DNA from 4 places in the Paeniglutamicibacter selenitireducens genome. Region 1 is predicted to be linked to each of the others. Evidence: riboswitches for the same ligand, from Rfam matches in the RefSeq annotation. Region 1 holds a riboswitch; each other region holds the start of a gene.
What was found. A riboswitch is a leader RNA that binds a small molecule or an ion and turns the genes downstream of it on or off. The one in region 1 is predicted to bind S-adenosylmethionine.
Positions count from the first base shown of each region.

Region 2: it holds a riboswitch for S-adenosylmethionine, as region 1 does, so the genes downstream of both, ACSYDW_RS09835 (methylenetetrahydrofolate reductase) here and ACSYDW_RS16805 (hypothetical protein) in region 1, are expected to answer to the same signal.
Region 3: it holds a riboswitch for S-adenosylmethionine, as region 1 does, so the genes downstream of both, ACSYDW_RS15475 (flavin reductase family protein) here and ACSYDW_RS16805 (hypothetical protein) in region 1, are expected to answer to the same signal.
Region 4: it holds a riboswitch for S-adenosylmethionine, as region 1 does, so the genes downstream of both, acs (acetate--CoA ligase) here and ACSYDW_RS16805 (hypothetical protein) in region 1, are expected to answer to the same signal.

Region 1 is NZ_JBPULF010000011.1:99,884-103,074, reverse strand. It holds gene ACSYDW_RS16810 (zinc-dependent alcohol dehydrogenase family protein) at 76-1,131, opposite strand; SAM riboswitch class IV at 1,281-1,411, shown strand; gene ACSYDW_RS16805 (hypothetical protein) at 1,433-1,720, shown strand; gene sucD (succinate--CoA ligase subunit alpha) at 1,816-2,718, opposite strand; gene sucC (ADP-forming succinate--CoA ligase subunit beta) at 2,735-3,191, opposite strand, start outside.
Region 2 is NZ_JBPULF010000004.1:195,533-198,723, reverse strand. It holds gene ACSYDW_RS09840 (deoxyguanosinetriphosphate triphosphohydrolase family protein) at 1-350, opposite strand, end outside; SAM riboswitch class I at 730-848, shown strand; gene ACSYDW_RS09835 (methylenetetrahydrofolate reductase) at 950-1,876, shown strand; gene metE (5-methyltetrahydropteroyltriglutamate--homocysteine S-methyltransferase) at 1,944-3,191, shown strand, end outside.
Region 3 is NZ_JBPULF010000009.1:162,920-166,110, reverse strand. It holds gene ACSYDW_RS15480 (DUF1801 domain-containing protein) at 138-563, shown strand; gene ACSYDW_RS15475 (flavin reductase family protein) at 674-1,183, opposite strand; SAM riboswitch class IV at 1,256-1,368, opposite strand; gene rplI (50S ribosomal protein L9) at 1,630-2,085, opposite strand; gene rpsR (30S ribosomal protein S18) at 2,101-2,340, opposite strand; gene ACSYDW_RS15460 (single-stranded DNA-binding protein) at 2,403-2,993, opposite strand; gene rpsF (30S ribosomal protein S6) at 3,040-3,191, opposite strand, start outside.
Region 4 is NZ_JBPULF010000001.1:9,517-12,707, reverse strand. It holds gene ACSYDW_RS00060 (ABC transporter ATP-binding protein) at 1-382, shown strand, start outside; gene ACSYDW_RS00055 (aliphatic sulfonate ABC transporter substrate-binding protein) at 466-1,494, shown strand; gene ACSYDW_RS00050 (ABC transporter permease) at 1,494-2,315, shown strand; SAM riboswitch class I at 2,330-2,419, shown strand; gene acs (acetate--CoA ligase) at 2,425-3,191, shown strand, end outside.

The DNA.
Region 1 (3,191 bases):
CATGCCGTCAGGCCGCTGATTCCCTGATTTCCAAGGAATCAGCGGCCTGAGCGGTGCTGCGGTCACCCCAACGTCCTACGGCACCAGCATGACCTTGATAGAGCGGCGCTCGTCCATGGCCGCGTAGGCCTCCGGCGCCTGTTCCAGGCCCATCACCGTGTCGAAGACCAGGCCGGGATTGATGTCCCCTGCGAGCACGGCCTCCAGCAGCTCGGGCAGGTAGGCGCGGGTGCTGGCCGCGCCACCCGCCAGCGAAATGTTCTTCGAGAAAAGCTCGTAGAGGGGCAACGGATCTTCCCCGTGCGGCACCCCGACGAAGCCGATGGCGCCGCCGGGCCTGGTGCAGGCCAGCGCCTGTCCCAGGGACTCGGCGGTGCCGACGCATTCGAGCACAGAGTCGGCCAGCACTCCCCCGAGCAGCTCGCGCACCTTGTCGGCGGCTTCCGTGCCGCGCTCGGCGACCACGTCGGTCGCCCCGAAAGTGAGGGCCAGCTCGGTCCTGTCGGCATGCCTGGACATGGCGATGATCCGGGTGGCCCCCAGACGTTTGGCGGCGAGCACGCCGCTCAAACCCACGGCGCCGTCGCCGACCACCACAACGCTGCGCTCCGGCGCCACCTTGGCACCGAGCGCGGCGTGGTGTCCGGTGCCCATGACGTCGGAGAGCGCGAGCAGCGATTTGGACAAGGCCTCGTCCGGCTCCGAGACGCCGGGCACCGGAACCAGGGTTCCATCGGCATTCGGAACGCGCACCGCCTCACCTTGGCCGCCATCGACAGGCAGCCCGTGCTCGTCCTTCCCGCCCCTGACGGCCCGGTGCTCGCAGGCCACGTGGACTCCGTTGCGGCATGGCGGGCATTCCCCGCAGCTGTTGGCCCACGGGGCAACCACGAAGTCCCCGGCCTTCAGGGTGGAGACCTCGTCCCCGACGGCCGTGACGACGCCAATGAATTCGTGGCCGATGCGCCGCGGCTTCGGGATCTGGTTGACGCCGCGGTACGGCCACAGGTCCGACCCGCACACGCAGGCCGCTGTCACCCTGACCAGCGCGTCGGTGCCGGCAAGCAGGACCGGGTCCGGGCAGTCTTCGACGCGGATGTCCCGCGGTCCGTGGATCAGTGTTGCGCGCATGGTGTGCCTTCCGGAAGCTGGTGACGGATATCCGCCTCCCAGCCTATGCCTCCCGGCGCAAAGTCCGCACGGCCGCGCGATGACGCTTTATTGCGCTCAACCGACCGGCGCTGGCGAGGTGTCGGTTGCCCGACGTATGGTGGATACAGCTTCACGAGTTCTGGTTGCTTTCATGGCAAAGCTCCGACTGACCAGGCACCAACCCCATTGTTGTACGGCGGGTGGTTCGGATGACGAAGCGGCCTTCGCACGCATACCCGCGGCAGGGCAAGGACAACCAGCTTCAAGGAACGTGACACCCATGTCCCACCACACGTACACAGCCCCCGCGGCCACCGCCAATCCCCTGCCGCGCTTTGCCGGGGACTGGATCTCCGCCTGGCTTGATTTCGACCCAGGCACCGGGCTCCTGCAGCTGGGTGCCGGCCCCAACGAATGGCTGCTGGAGGCGCTCTCCCCGGACAAGCTCGCGGCGGCGCTGGACGGGCGCGGGCCTGCCGAGGTGCAGTTCAACCCGGAGCTGCGGGTGCTGCTGCTGCCCGGGGGCTACGAGGCCGCCGGCACCTCGTTCTTCCGCCTGCGCGGCTGAGCCACCGGAGCGAACCTGTTTCCGCCGCATAAACGAAACGGCGGTTGGCCACCCGTTTTCACGGGCGGCCAACCGCCGAATGCGGAATGCTCAGCTTAGAGGGCGGCGAAAACTTCGCGCAGCAGCTTCGCGGTTTCCGACGGGGTCTTGCCGACCTTCACGCCGGCAGCCTCGAGTGCTTCCTTCTTTGCCTGTGCGGTACCGGCCGAACCGGAGACGATGGCGCCAGCGTGGCCCATGGTCTTGCCTTCGGGGGCGGTGAAGCCTGCCACGTAGCCGACAACCGGCTTGGTGACGTTGGCCTTGATGAAGTCGGCTGCACGCTCTTCGGCGTCGCCGCCGATTTCGCCGATCATGACGATGGCCTTGGTCTCCGGATCCGCCTCGAACGCAGCCAGGGCGTCGATGTGGGTGGTGCCGATGACCGGGTCGCCGCCGATGCCGATGGCGGTGGAGAAGCCCAGGTCGCGCAGTTCGTACATCATCTGGTAGGTCAGGGTACCGGACTTGGAGACCAAGCCGATCGGGCCCTTGCCGGTGATGTTGGCCGGGGTGATGCCGACCAGTGCTTCACCGGGGGTGATGATGCCGGGGCAGTTCGGGCCGATGATGCGGGTGATCTGGTTGCCGTCGGCGTCGACCTTGGACTGGGCAAGTGCCCAGAACTCGGCCGAGTCCTGCACCGGCACGCCCTCGGTGATGACCACGACCAGGCCGATGCCTGCCTCGATGGCCTCTACGACGGCATCCTTGGTGAAGGCCGGCGGAACGAAGACGATCGACACGTCGGCGCCGGTTTCGGCCATGGCTTCGGCAACTGCGCCGTAGACCTTGATGTCCTTGTCGCCGTGGACGACGGTGGTGCCGGCCTTGCGGGCGTTGACGCCGCCGACGACGTTGGTTCCGGCCTTCAGCATCAGGGCGGTGTGCTTGGTACCCTCGCCACCGGTGATGCCCTGAACGATGACCTTGGAGTCCTTGTTAAGGTAAATGCTCATGTTCGCGTATCCCTACTTACTTCGCTGCGTTGGCGAGTTCGGCGGCCTTGTCGGCGCCCTCGTCCATGGTTGCTGCCAGGGTGACCAGCGGGTGGTTGGCTTCGGCCAGGATGCGGCGGCCTTCCTCCACGTTGTTGCCGTCAAGACGCACAACGAGCGGCTTGTTGGCTGCGGAACCGAGCTCGGCCAGTGCGCCGACGATGCCCTTGGCAACGGCGTCACATGCGGTGATGCCACCGAAGACGTTCACGAACACGGACTTGACCTGCTCGTCATTCAGGATGACGTCCAGACCTGCGGCCATGACCTCTGCAGAGGCTCCACCGCCGATGTCCAGGAAGTTGGCGGGCTTCACGTTGCCGTGGTTCTCGCCTGCGTAGGCAACGACGTCCAGGGTGGACATGACCAGGCCAGCACCGTTGCCGATGATGCCCACTTCGCCGTCCAGCTTGACGTAGTTGAGGTCCTGCGCC
Region 2 (3,191 bases), on a different contig from region 1:
AACGGGGGGTGCCCCAGGTCGTGGGCGGCGGCCGCGGCCTGCACCACCACGGGGTCGCAGCCGCCGAGCCCCGCCACGGTCTTGCGCGTGTGCTCGTCCGCGTTGATCAGGCCGATGGCGATGGAGCGTGCCACTGCGGAGACCTTGAGCGAATGCGTGAGCCGGTTGTGCACCATGGTGCCGGCGCCCGCCTGCGGGATGACCTGCGTGACGGCCGAGAGCCGGGAGAAGTAGGGGGAGAACCTGATGCGTTCGATGTCGATGCGGAATTCGTCCTCGCCGGCGCGCATGGCCTCGGGGATGGAGCGGCCGCGTCCGCCGCCCTGGTGGGTCTTCTGCCTGGTATCCATGGTGCGACCCAGCCTAGTTCGGTGCCGGGGCCCGGCCGCGCACCTGCCGCGGAACGCGCCGGGGGTGTCGCGGGGCATCGCGGCGTGCCGGCGGGGGAACCGGTGCCGGCTCCCCGGCACCGGGAGGCGCGGGAAGCCGGTGCGGGGAGGCGGCACGCCCGACCGTCACACTGGCTTCACACTTGGCGGCGAAAGTAACGCAATGGCGTCGGATCGCCGCAAATCCGCGGGATTCACCGAACCACCAGCGTCACAAAGGCGTCGGGCGGTGCCGCGGAGCGGGGCGGAAAACGTCATGTGAAGCGTTTTTGCCCCGCGTGACGCGGTGCGCGCCAGGCGCCTTGCACGCCGGGCGGAACCTGGAACATGATGAATGCATCAACCATCAAGAGCGGCTGAGAGATCTGGCTCGTTGACGCCGCAGCAACCATCGGTTCGATGGATTCCCCCGTGCGGGGCGTCCGTCCTCGAGGGTGCTAAGGCCAGAAGCGATGGAGCCGCTTCACAACCCGCTCACCATCGCCGCGCACCTCCGTCCCGGAGGGTCGCGGCTATTGTGGCGTACCTGGGGCCTCCCTCGTTCTGACGAGGAGAAACACATGAGCATTGCACCGTCCGCGGCCCCGCCGTCACTGTCCTACGAGCTGTACCCGCCGGTGAACCGCGACGCGACCGAGGGCGTTTTCAACAGCATCGAGGCGCTGCAGGCCTCGAGCCCCGACTATGTGTCGGTCACCTACTCCGGCACCCATGCACGCCGCCGGGCCTCGCTGGAACTCATCGAACACCTCATCCAGAACACCAGGCTGCGCCCGCTGGCGCACCTGACCTGTGTGGGGGAGAGCCGCCAGTCCCTCGAGAACCTGATCCGCCACTTCATCTCGCTCGGGGTGCGCGGGGTCCTGGCCCTGCGCGGGGACCTGCCCACCGACCCCGACGGGTGGCGCGGGGAGTTCCCGTTCGCCCGCTACCTCATCGAGCTCATCCGCGAGGTCGAGTCCGAGCACTCGGCGGCGTTGGCCGGCGGCCGGCTGGGCGTGGGTGTGGCGGCCTACCCGATCCGGCACCCCGAGTCCCCGTCGTTCGAGCACGACGTGGAGGTGCTGCTGGCCAAGGAGCGCTCCGGGGCCAACTACGCGATCACCCAGGTGTACTTCCGCCCGGAGGAGTACACCCACCTTGTCGACGCGGCACGCCGCGCCGGGGTGTCCATCCCGATCATCCCGGGGGTCATCCCGCTGAACTCGCTGAAGCGGCTGAACCGGCTGGCAGCGATGACGGGCGTCGAACCGGACCCGGTGCTGGCACACGCGCTGGAAACCGCGGGCAGCGACGCCGAACGCCACCACCTCGGGGTCACCGCCGCCGTCACGCTGGCGCGGCGCGCGTTCGACGACGGGGCCCCCGGGGTCCACCTGTACACCTTCAACGACCACCGCGGGTCACTCGATGTCATCGAACGGCTCGAACTGCCCCGCACCCGCGCCCAGGTCGTCAATTCCTGGGCGGCCCGCGCCGCCGTCTAGGCGCGCCGGGCCCGCACCAATCCCCACCGACTCTTTCCCCCACGTTCAACACCCAAGGAGAAACACCATGACGAAGCCAACCTTCCCCGCAGCATCCATCCTCGGCTACCCGCGCATCGGCCCGAACCGCGAGCTCAAGAAGGCCCTCGAGTCCCACTGGGCCAAGCGCACCGACGAGGCGGCGCTGCACACCGCGGCCCGCGACCTGCAGCAGGCAAACCTGGCCACGCTGGCCGCCCTGGGCCTGGGTGCCGCCGACGCCTCGCTGCCCGGCGACTTCGCCTACTACGACCAGGTGCTCGATGCCACCGTCGCGCTCTCCGCGCTGCCCACCCGCTTCGCGGACCTTGCCGACGCCGACGGCGCCATCAGCACGGCCGCCTCGTTCGTGCTGGCCCGCGGCGACGAGTCCCGCGCCCCGCTGGAAATGACAAAGTGGTTCGACACCAACTACCACTACCTGGTCCCGGAGATCGGCCCCGCCACCCCGATCTCCGCCAACGCCACGCCGCTCCTCGAGTCCTTCACGGCGCACGCCGCCGCCGGAAAGACCATCCGCCCCACCCTCGTGGGCCCCATCACCTACCTGCTGCTGGCCAAGGCCGAGGACGGCGCACCGGGGGGCTTCGACCCGCTGACCCGCATCGACGAGGTCGTCGCCGCCTACGCCCGGATCCTGGGCGAGCTCGCCGCCGCGGGCGCCCCGTGGATCCAGCTCGACGAGCCGGCCCTCGTCACGGACCGCGGCGCCGAGCTGGCACTGCCCGGCGGCCTGGCCGAGTCCGTCTACGCCACACTGGCCGCCGCCACCGAACGCCCGGCCCTGCTGGTGACCTTCGGCTACGGCACCGCCGGAGACACCGCCCGCCCGGGCGCCACCCAGGGCCTGCTGGCCCGCGCCGGCGTCGAGGCGGTCCACGCGGACCTGGTCCGCGGCCTGGCCCCGCGGGCCGAGTTCCTCGGCGACCTGGCCGGATCCACCCTGGTGGCAGGCATCGTCGACTCGCGCAACATCTGGCGCAACAACCTCGCCGCCTCGCTTCAGGTGCTGACGGCCCTGCGCACCGAGGTCCAGGCCGCCAACGGCACCCTGGCCGTGGGCACCGCCACCTCCCTGCAGCACGTCCCGCACGACGTCGCCCTGGAAAACAACCTGCCGGCGCACCTGCCCGAGTGGCTCGCCTTCGCCAACCAGAAGGTCGCCGAGGTCATCACGCTGGCCAAGGGCCTGGCGGAGGGCGAGGCCGCCATCGCCGCGGAGCTCGCCGCGGCCGCCGAGGCCATCGAGCACCGTGCGTCCTTCGCCGGAACCACC
Region 3 (3,191 bases), on a different contig from region 1:
AACCCCGAGATTCCGGGGTTAATCCCCGCGGCTTTCTCCCGTTACCCACAAACTATCCACAGCTATCCACATGGGTCACGGAAATCTGGGGATGACTGAGGTTGATGCGCCTCGGAACCGCTGCAATACTGGCTCGCATGGCCGTCAACAAAACCGCACCCACTCCGGTTGATCCGCACGAGTTCATCGCCTCCGTCGAACATCCTGTCCGGCGCTCCGATGCACAAGCTCTGCTGGAAATGATGGAAGAAGTATCCGGGCAGCCCGCGACCATGTGGGGGCCAACCATCGTCGGGTTCGGCTCCTACCACTACAAGTACGATTCGGGACGAGAGGGCGACGCCGCGGCAATCGGCTTCTCGCCACGCTCCACGAACCTGGCCCTCTACGGCCTGACCATCGCCCCCGAGTCCGAGGACCTCCTGGCCGCGCTGGGAAAGCACAAGCGAGGCGCCTCCTGCCTGTACGTCAACAAGCTCGGCGACGTCGACCTCGCGGTACTCGCGGAACTTGCGCGGCGTGGCTACCGCCACATGGTGGACACCGTCCACGACCCGTCCTGAGGCCGACAGCGAATCCTGCCGCCGCATGCGGCACGAGCCCGCCGGGCCACGGCCTAACCAGTTTGGTCGGACAAGGGCCCGGCAGGCTCGTGCACTGCGCGGGGAACGTCTCAGGAGACGAGCTGCCCGGTTTCCAGGCGGCGGAATGCGGATCCGTGGAAGACCAGCGGGGACTCCGACGCGTCGCTCGTCTGGTGGCCGTGGACCCGCAGCAGCACGACGTGGTGGTCGCCAGCGGGAATCTCCTGCTCCACCGAGCAATCCAGCCACAGGCTGGCATCGTGGAGCAGCAGCGCGCCCTCGTCGGTCGAATCAAGGCGAAGCCCCGCAAAGCGGTCGCCGGTCTTGGACGCGATCTGACGGCACACGCCCTCGTTCTTCTCGCTGAGCACCGACACCCCGATACGGGCGCTGGAGCGGATCACCGGCCAGGTGCGCGAGGTGTTCTGCACGGCGAACATCACCAGGGGTGGATCCATCGAGACGCCCACGGTGAACGAAGAAGCGACGATGCCCTGCGGCTCTCCGTCGATGATGGCGCACAAAGCCGCAACGCCCGAGGGATGCTGGGCGAATACGTTGCGCAAGGTGTTGGGGGTGAGGTCTGTGGCAAGCGTCATGGATCGGTCCTTCGGCGTCGTGCGCACCTCGGATCACGCATGCGCCCGATGCGCAGCAGCCTGTTCCTGGGTGTGCGGTACTTGCCCCCGGGGTCCCGCGGGCCGAATCGTCACCTGGAGCACCCCACTACCGTGAGAGGGTTGCCGGTCAACAAGCCAGGGCTTTTCCGTTGACACTCTTGATTCATGACTAACGTTAGGAGAAAGGTTTAGCTCCAGTCAAAGATTGTTTCGACACATTGGTTAACGGAGGGTAAGAATCGAAGAATCTGCGACAATATCTCGCTTTCCGTGCCCGGGTATCGATAGTCTGCCGCAAAAGTTCCCGCTTGGGCGTCCACTCCCCCGGAACCGCAGCGACCTGGCCCGTTAAAGCACTGGGGACCCCACCCGAAGGTGGGGTCCCCAGTGCCCACAGCCCCGAAGAGCGGTGGATCCGCAGCGAATTACTTCTTTGCGGCTACGACTACCAGCGAGATGGTCGCGGACACATCGGTGTGCAGGCGCACGGTCGCCGAGTAGTTACCCGTCGACTTGATGTGGTCGTTGATCTCGATGTTGCGCTTGTCGATCGCGCCAACGCCGGCGGCTGCAACAGCCTTGGCGATGTCGTCGGTCTTGACGGTGCCGAAGAGGCGACCGGTAGCGCCAGCCTTGACGGACAGCTTGACCGGCTTGGCGGAGATAGCGGCGGCGAGAGCCTGTGCTTCTTCCAGGGACGCAACGGCGCGAGCGGCACGTGCAGCCTTGATCGACTCCACCTGCTTTTCACCGCCCGGGGTCCAGGTGATGGCGAACGAACGCGGGAGAAGGTAGTTACGTGCGTAACCGTTCTTCACCTCAACGATGTCGCCTGCGGCACCGAGGCCGGTAACTTCGTGGGTCAGAATGAGCTTTGCCATGTTTGTATACCTTCCTTAGCCGCGGCCAGCGCCGGAGTAAGGCAGCAAGGCTACTTCACGCGCGTTCTTGATGGCCTGTGCGATCTTGCGCTGTTCCTGAACGGAAACGCCGGTAACGCGACGGGCACGGATCTTTCCGCGATCCGAAATGAACTTGCGCAGCAATGCTACGTCCTTGTAGTCGATGACGGTGATGTCAGCGGCCTTCAAGGGGTTGGACTTTGGTTTGGGCTTACGGAGTTCAGCCTTAGCCATCGTGGAGCTCCTTTATCAGGTGGAGCCCGCAGAATTTTCTGCGGGATGGTGAATAAATTTGTTTAGAAAGGCGGTTCGTCAGAACCCGGGTTGCCCCATCCGCCGTTGTTTCCTCCGGCAGGAGCACCCCATGGATCGGCTGCCGGTGCATTCCAGCCGCCACCGTTGTTTCCGCCGGCGTTGCCGCCACCGAAACCACCCTGGCCGCCGGCGTTGCCGCCGCCGAATCCGCCGCCGTTGCCGCCGGCATTCTGACCGCCAAAGCCACCATTGCCACCATTGCCGGAGCGCTGGGTGCGGGTGACCTTTGCGGAAGCGTAACGCAGCGACGGGCCGATTTCATCGACCTCGAGCTCGGTGACGTTGCGCTTTTCGCCTTCCTTGGTTTCGTAAGAACGCGACTTGAGGCGGCCCTGAGCAATGACACGAGTGCCCTTGGTCAACGTCTCAGCGACGTTTTCGGCAGCCTCACGCCACACCGATGCGCGGAGGAACAGCGTGTCGCCGTCCTTCCACTCATTGGACTGGCGATCGAAGGTTCGCGGGGTCGAAGCAATCGTGAAGTTCGCGACTGCCGACCCTGACGGGGTGAAACGAAGTTCTGGGTCACCGGTCAAGTTGCCGATTACCGTAATGACGGTCTCGCCTGCCATTGGAACCTTCCTAAGGGTGTTGTTCTACGAGGATCGAAAAGCAGAATTACTCTGCGACGACCTTTGCCTCTTCCGGGCGGGTGATCTTGGTGCGCATGATGGTCTCATTGAGGCTCAGCTGGCGATCAAGTTCCGCGGAAGTAGCGGGGGTGGCGGTGAAGTTAACTACCGCGTAGATGGCTTCCGACTTCTTCTGGA
Region 4 (3,191 bases), on a different contig from region 1:
GCGGCCGCGAGAGATTTCCGGCGGGATGGCCCAGCGCGCGTCGCTGGCCCGGGCCCTGGCCCGCCGGCCCGGTGTCCTGCTGCTGGACGAGCCCTTCGGCGCACTCGACGCGCTCACCCGGCTGAAGATGCAGGACCTCCTGCTGGACATCCACAAGGCCTACCCCACCACGGTGCTCCTGGTCACCCACGACGTCGACGAGGCCCTGCAGCTCGCGGACCGCATCGTCGTGCTGGGGCGGGAACCGGGCGACGATGCGGCAACCGTCACCCAGCTCCTCGAGGTTCCCGGCGCACGTCCGCGCGGCCGGAACAACGACGACGTCACCCGAATGCGCAGCTCCCTGCTGGCCTCGCTGGGCGTCGACCCCCACCGCCACTAGCCCGCCAAGGCCCCGTCTTTCCCGCCGTCCGCACGGACGGCCATTCACGTTCGCCCTTTTCCACCCGTTTAAGGAACTTTCCAATGCCAAAAACTCCCGTTTCACGCCGATTCGTCCTGACCGCAACCGTCTTCGCAACCGCAGCGGCGCTCCTGACCGGCTGCGCCGGCGAGGGTTCCGGCGGCGCGAGCGCCGCCGAGGCCAAGACCCTGAACATCGACTTTGCGACATACAACCCGCTGAGCCTCGTCCTCAAGGAAAAGGGCTGGCTTGAGGCCTCGTTGAAGGAGCAGGGCATCACCGTCAACTGGGTGCAGTCCGCAGGTTCCAACAAGGCCAACGAGGCACTCCGCGCCGGCGCCGTCGATGTGGGTTCGACCGCCGGTTCGGCGGCGCTCCTGGCCCGATCCAACGGCTCGCCCATCAAGACCATCGCCCTGTACTCGCAGCCGGAGTGGGCGGCCCTGGTCGTTGCCAAGGATTCACCCATATCCTCCGTGGCGGACCTCAAGGGCAAGCAGGTCGCAGCCACCAAGGGCACCGACCCGTACTTCTTCCTGCTGCAGTCCCTCGAGGCCAACGGCCTGAAGTCCTCGGACGTCACGGTCCAGAACCTGCAGCACGCCGACGGCCGCACCGCACTGGAAAACGCTTCCGTTGACGCCTGGAGCGGACTGGATCCCATCATGGCCGGGGCCGAGCAGAACGGCGCGAAGCTGATCTACCGCAACCTCGATTTCAACACCTACGGCGCGCTGAACGCCACCGAGTCCTTCCTCGAGAAGTCGCCCGAGGTCGCCCAGACCGTCGTCGACTCCTACGAAAAGGCCCGCGAATGGGCCGCTGCGAACCAGAAGGAAACCGCGGAGATCCTCGCGGGAGTCGCCGGCCTGGATGCCGCGGTCGCCACCAAGGTGATCACCGAGCGCTCGAACCTCGGCGTGGATGCCGTGCCGGGGGAAGCCTTCACCAAGGTCCTCGCCAAGGTCGGCCCCATCTTCGTGGAATCACACGACGTCAAGGCCCAGTCCGACGTCGACACCGCGCTCGGCTCGCTCGTGGATGACAGCTTCGCCCGGAAGGCGGACGCCACGAAGGTCAAGACGCCGTAATGCCAGCCCCTTCCGACCTTTCACCCGCAGTCGCCCGGGCCTCCGGGCGGCCGCGCAACCCGTTGCTGGCGACCCGTGCGGGGCGCATCTTCCTGGGATCCCTTCTCCCGGTGGTCCTGCTTGGGCTCTGGCAGGCGTCCACGACGCTTGGCTGGGTCAGCACCTCCCAGCTGCCGACCCCCGGGTCGGTGCTCGAAGCGGCCCTTGAACTGCTCGACGGCGGGACGCTCGCACAGCACGTGGCGATATCCACCCAGCGCGTGCTGGTCGGCTTCGCCATCGGCTCCCTGCTGGGCCTGGCGGTCGGCGCGCTCGTCGGGCTGTCCGACCTCGCCGACGCCCTGCTCGGGCCGTTCATCGGGGCCATCCGAGCCGTGCCCTCGCTCGCGTGGGTGCCGCTGCTGATCCTGTGGATGAAGATCGGCGAGGACTCCAAGGTGACACTGATCGTCATCGGCGCGTTCTTCCCCGTCTTCACCACCGTCTACCTGGCCTTGCGCCACGTGGACAGGAACCTGATCGAGGCGGCACGGGCCTTCGGGCTCAAGGGAACCAGGCTGCTGGCCACCGTGCAGCTGCCCGCAGTGGTCCCGGCGATCTTCTCCGGCCTGCGGTTGGCCCTGGCCCAGTCGTGGCTGTTCCTGGTGGCCGCCGAACTCATCGCCTCATCCATGGGGCTGGGCTTCCTGCTGCTGGATTCGCAGAACAACGGCCGGATCGACCGCCTGGTCCTTGCCATCATCCTGCTGGCGGTGCTGGGCAAGACCACCGACGCCCTGCTGGGGCTGGCCGAGCGCAAGGCCATCAACCGCTGGGCCTGAGGCACCGCACCAACCACCCATCCAGAGCGGCCGAGAGACCTGGCTCCACGACGCCGCAGCAACCACCTCGCCGAGGCCGGTGCCACCGCCAGGACCGATGGAGAACCACATGTCTGCAACACTTTCCCCCGCCGCGACCACCCTGCCCGCCGAAGACCCGTGGAACGAGGACGAACGCCTGGCCTTCTGGGATGCCGCGGCCCGGCGCCTGGACTGGGCCGCGGACTGGCACACCGTCCACCGCAGCACCGGCGTGGACCCGGCCGCGCGCCGCGGACCCGAGCTGCGCTGGTTCGAGGGCGGAAAACTCAATGCCGCCTACAACTGCGTGGACCGCCACGTGGAGGCCGGGCGCGGGGAGAAGGTGGCGCTGCACTTCGAGGGCGAGCCCGGGGACCGCACCACCGTCACCTACAAGGACCTGCAGGACCGGGTCTCCCGGGCCGCCAACGCGCTTCTCGCGCTCGGCATCGGCACGGGCGACCGCGTGGTCATCTACCTGCCCGTCCTCGTGGAGACCGTCGTCATCACCCTGGCCTGCGCGCGCATCGGGGCGGTGCACTCCCTGGTCTTCGGAGGCTTCTCCGCCGAGGCGCTGCGCTTCCGGGTGGAGGACACCGGCGCGAAGCTCCTTGTCACAACGGACGGGCAGTTCCGCCGCGGCACAGCCGTGCCCGTGAAGAAGAACGCCGACGCCGCGGTGGCCGGGGAGAACAGCATCGAACACGTGCTGGTGCTGCGCCGCACCGGCAGCGAGATCCCCTGGACGGAGGGCCGGGACCTGTGGTGGCACGAGACGGTCGACACCGCCAGCACCGAGCACACCCCCGAGGCGTTCGACGCGGAAACCCCGCTGTTCATCATGTACACCTCCGG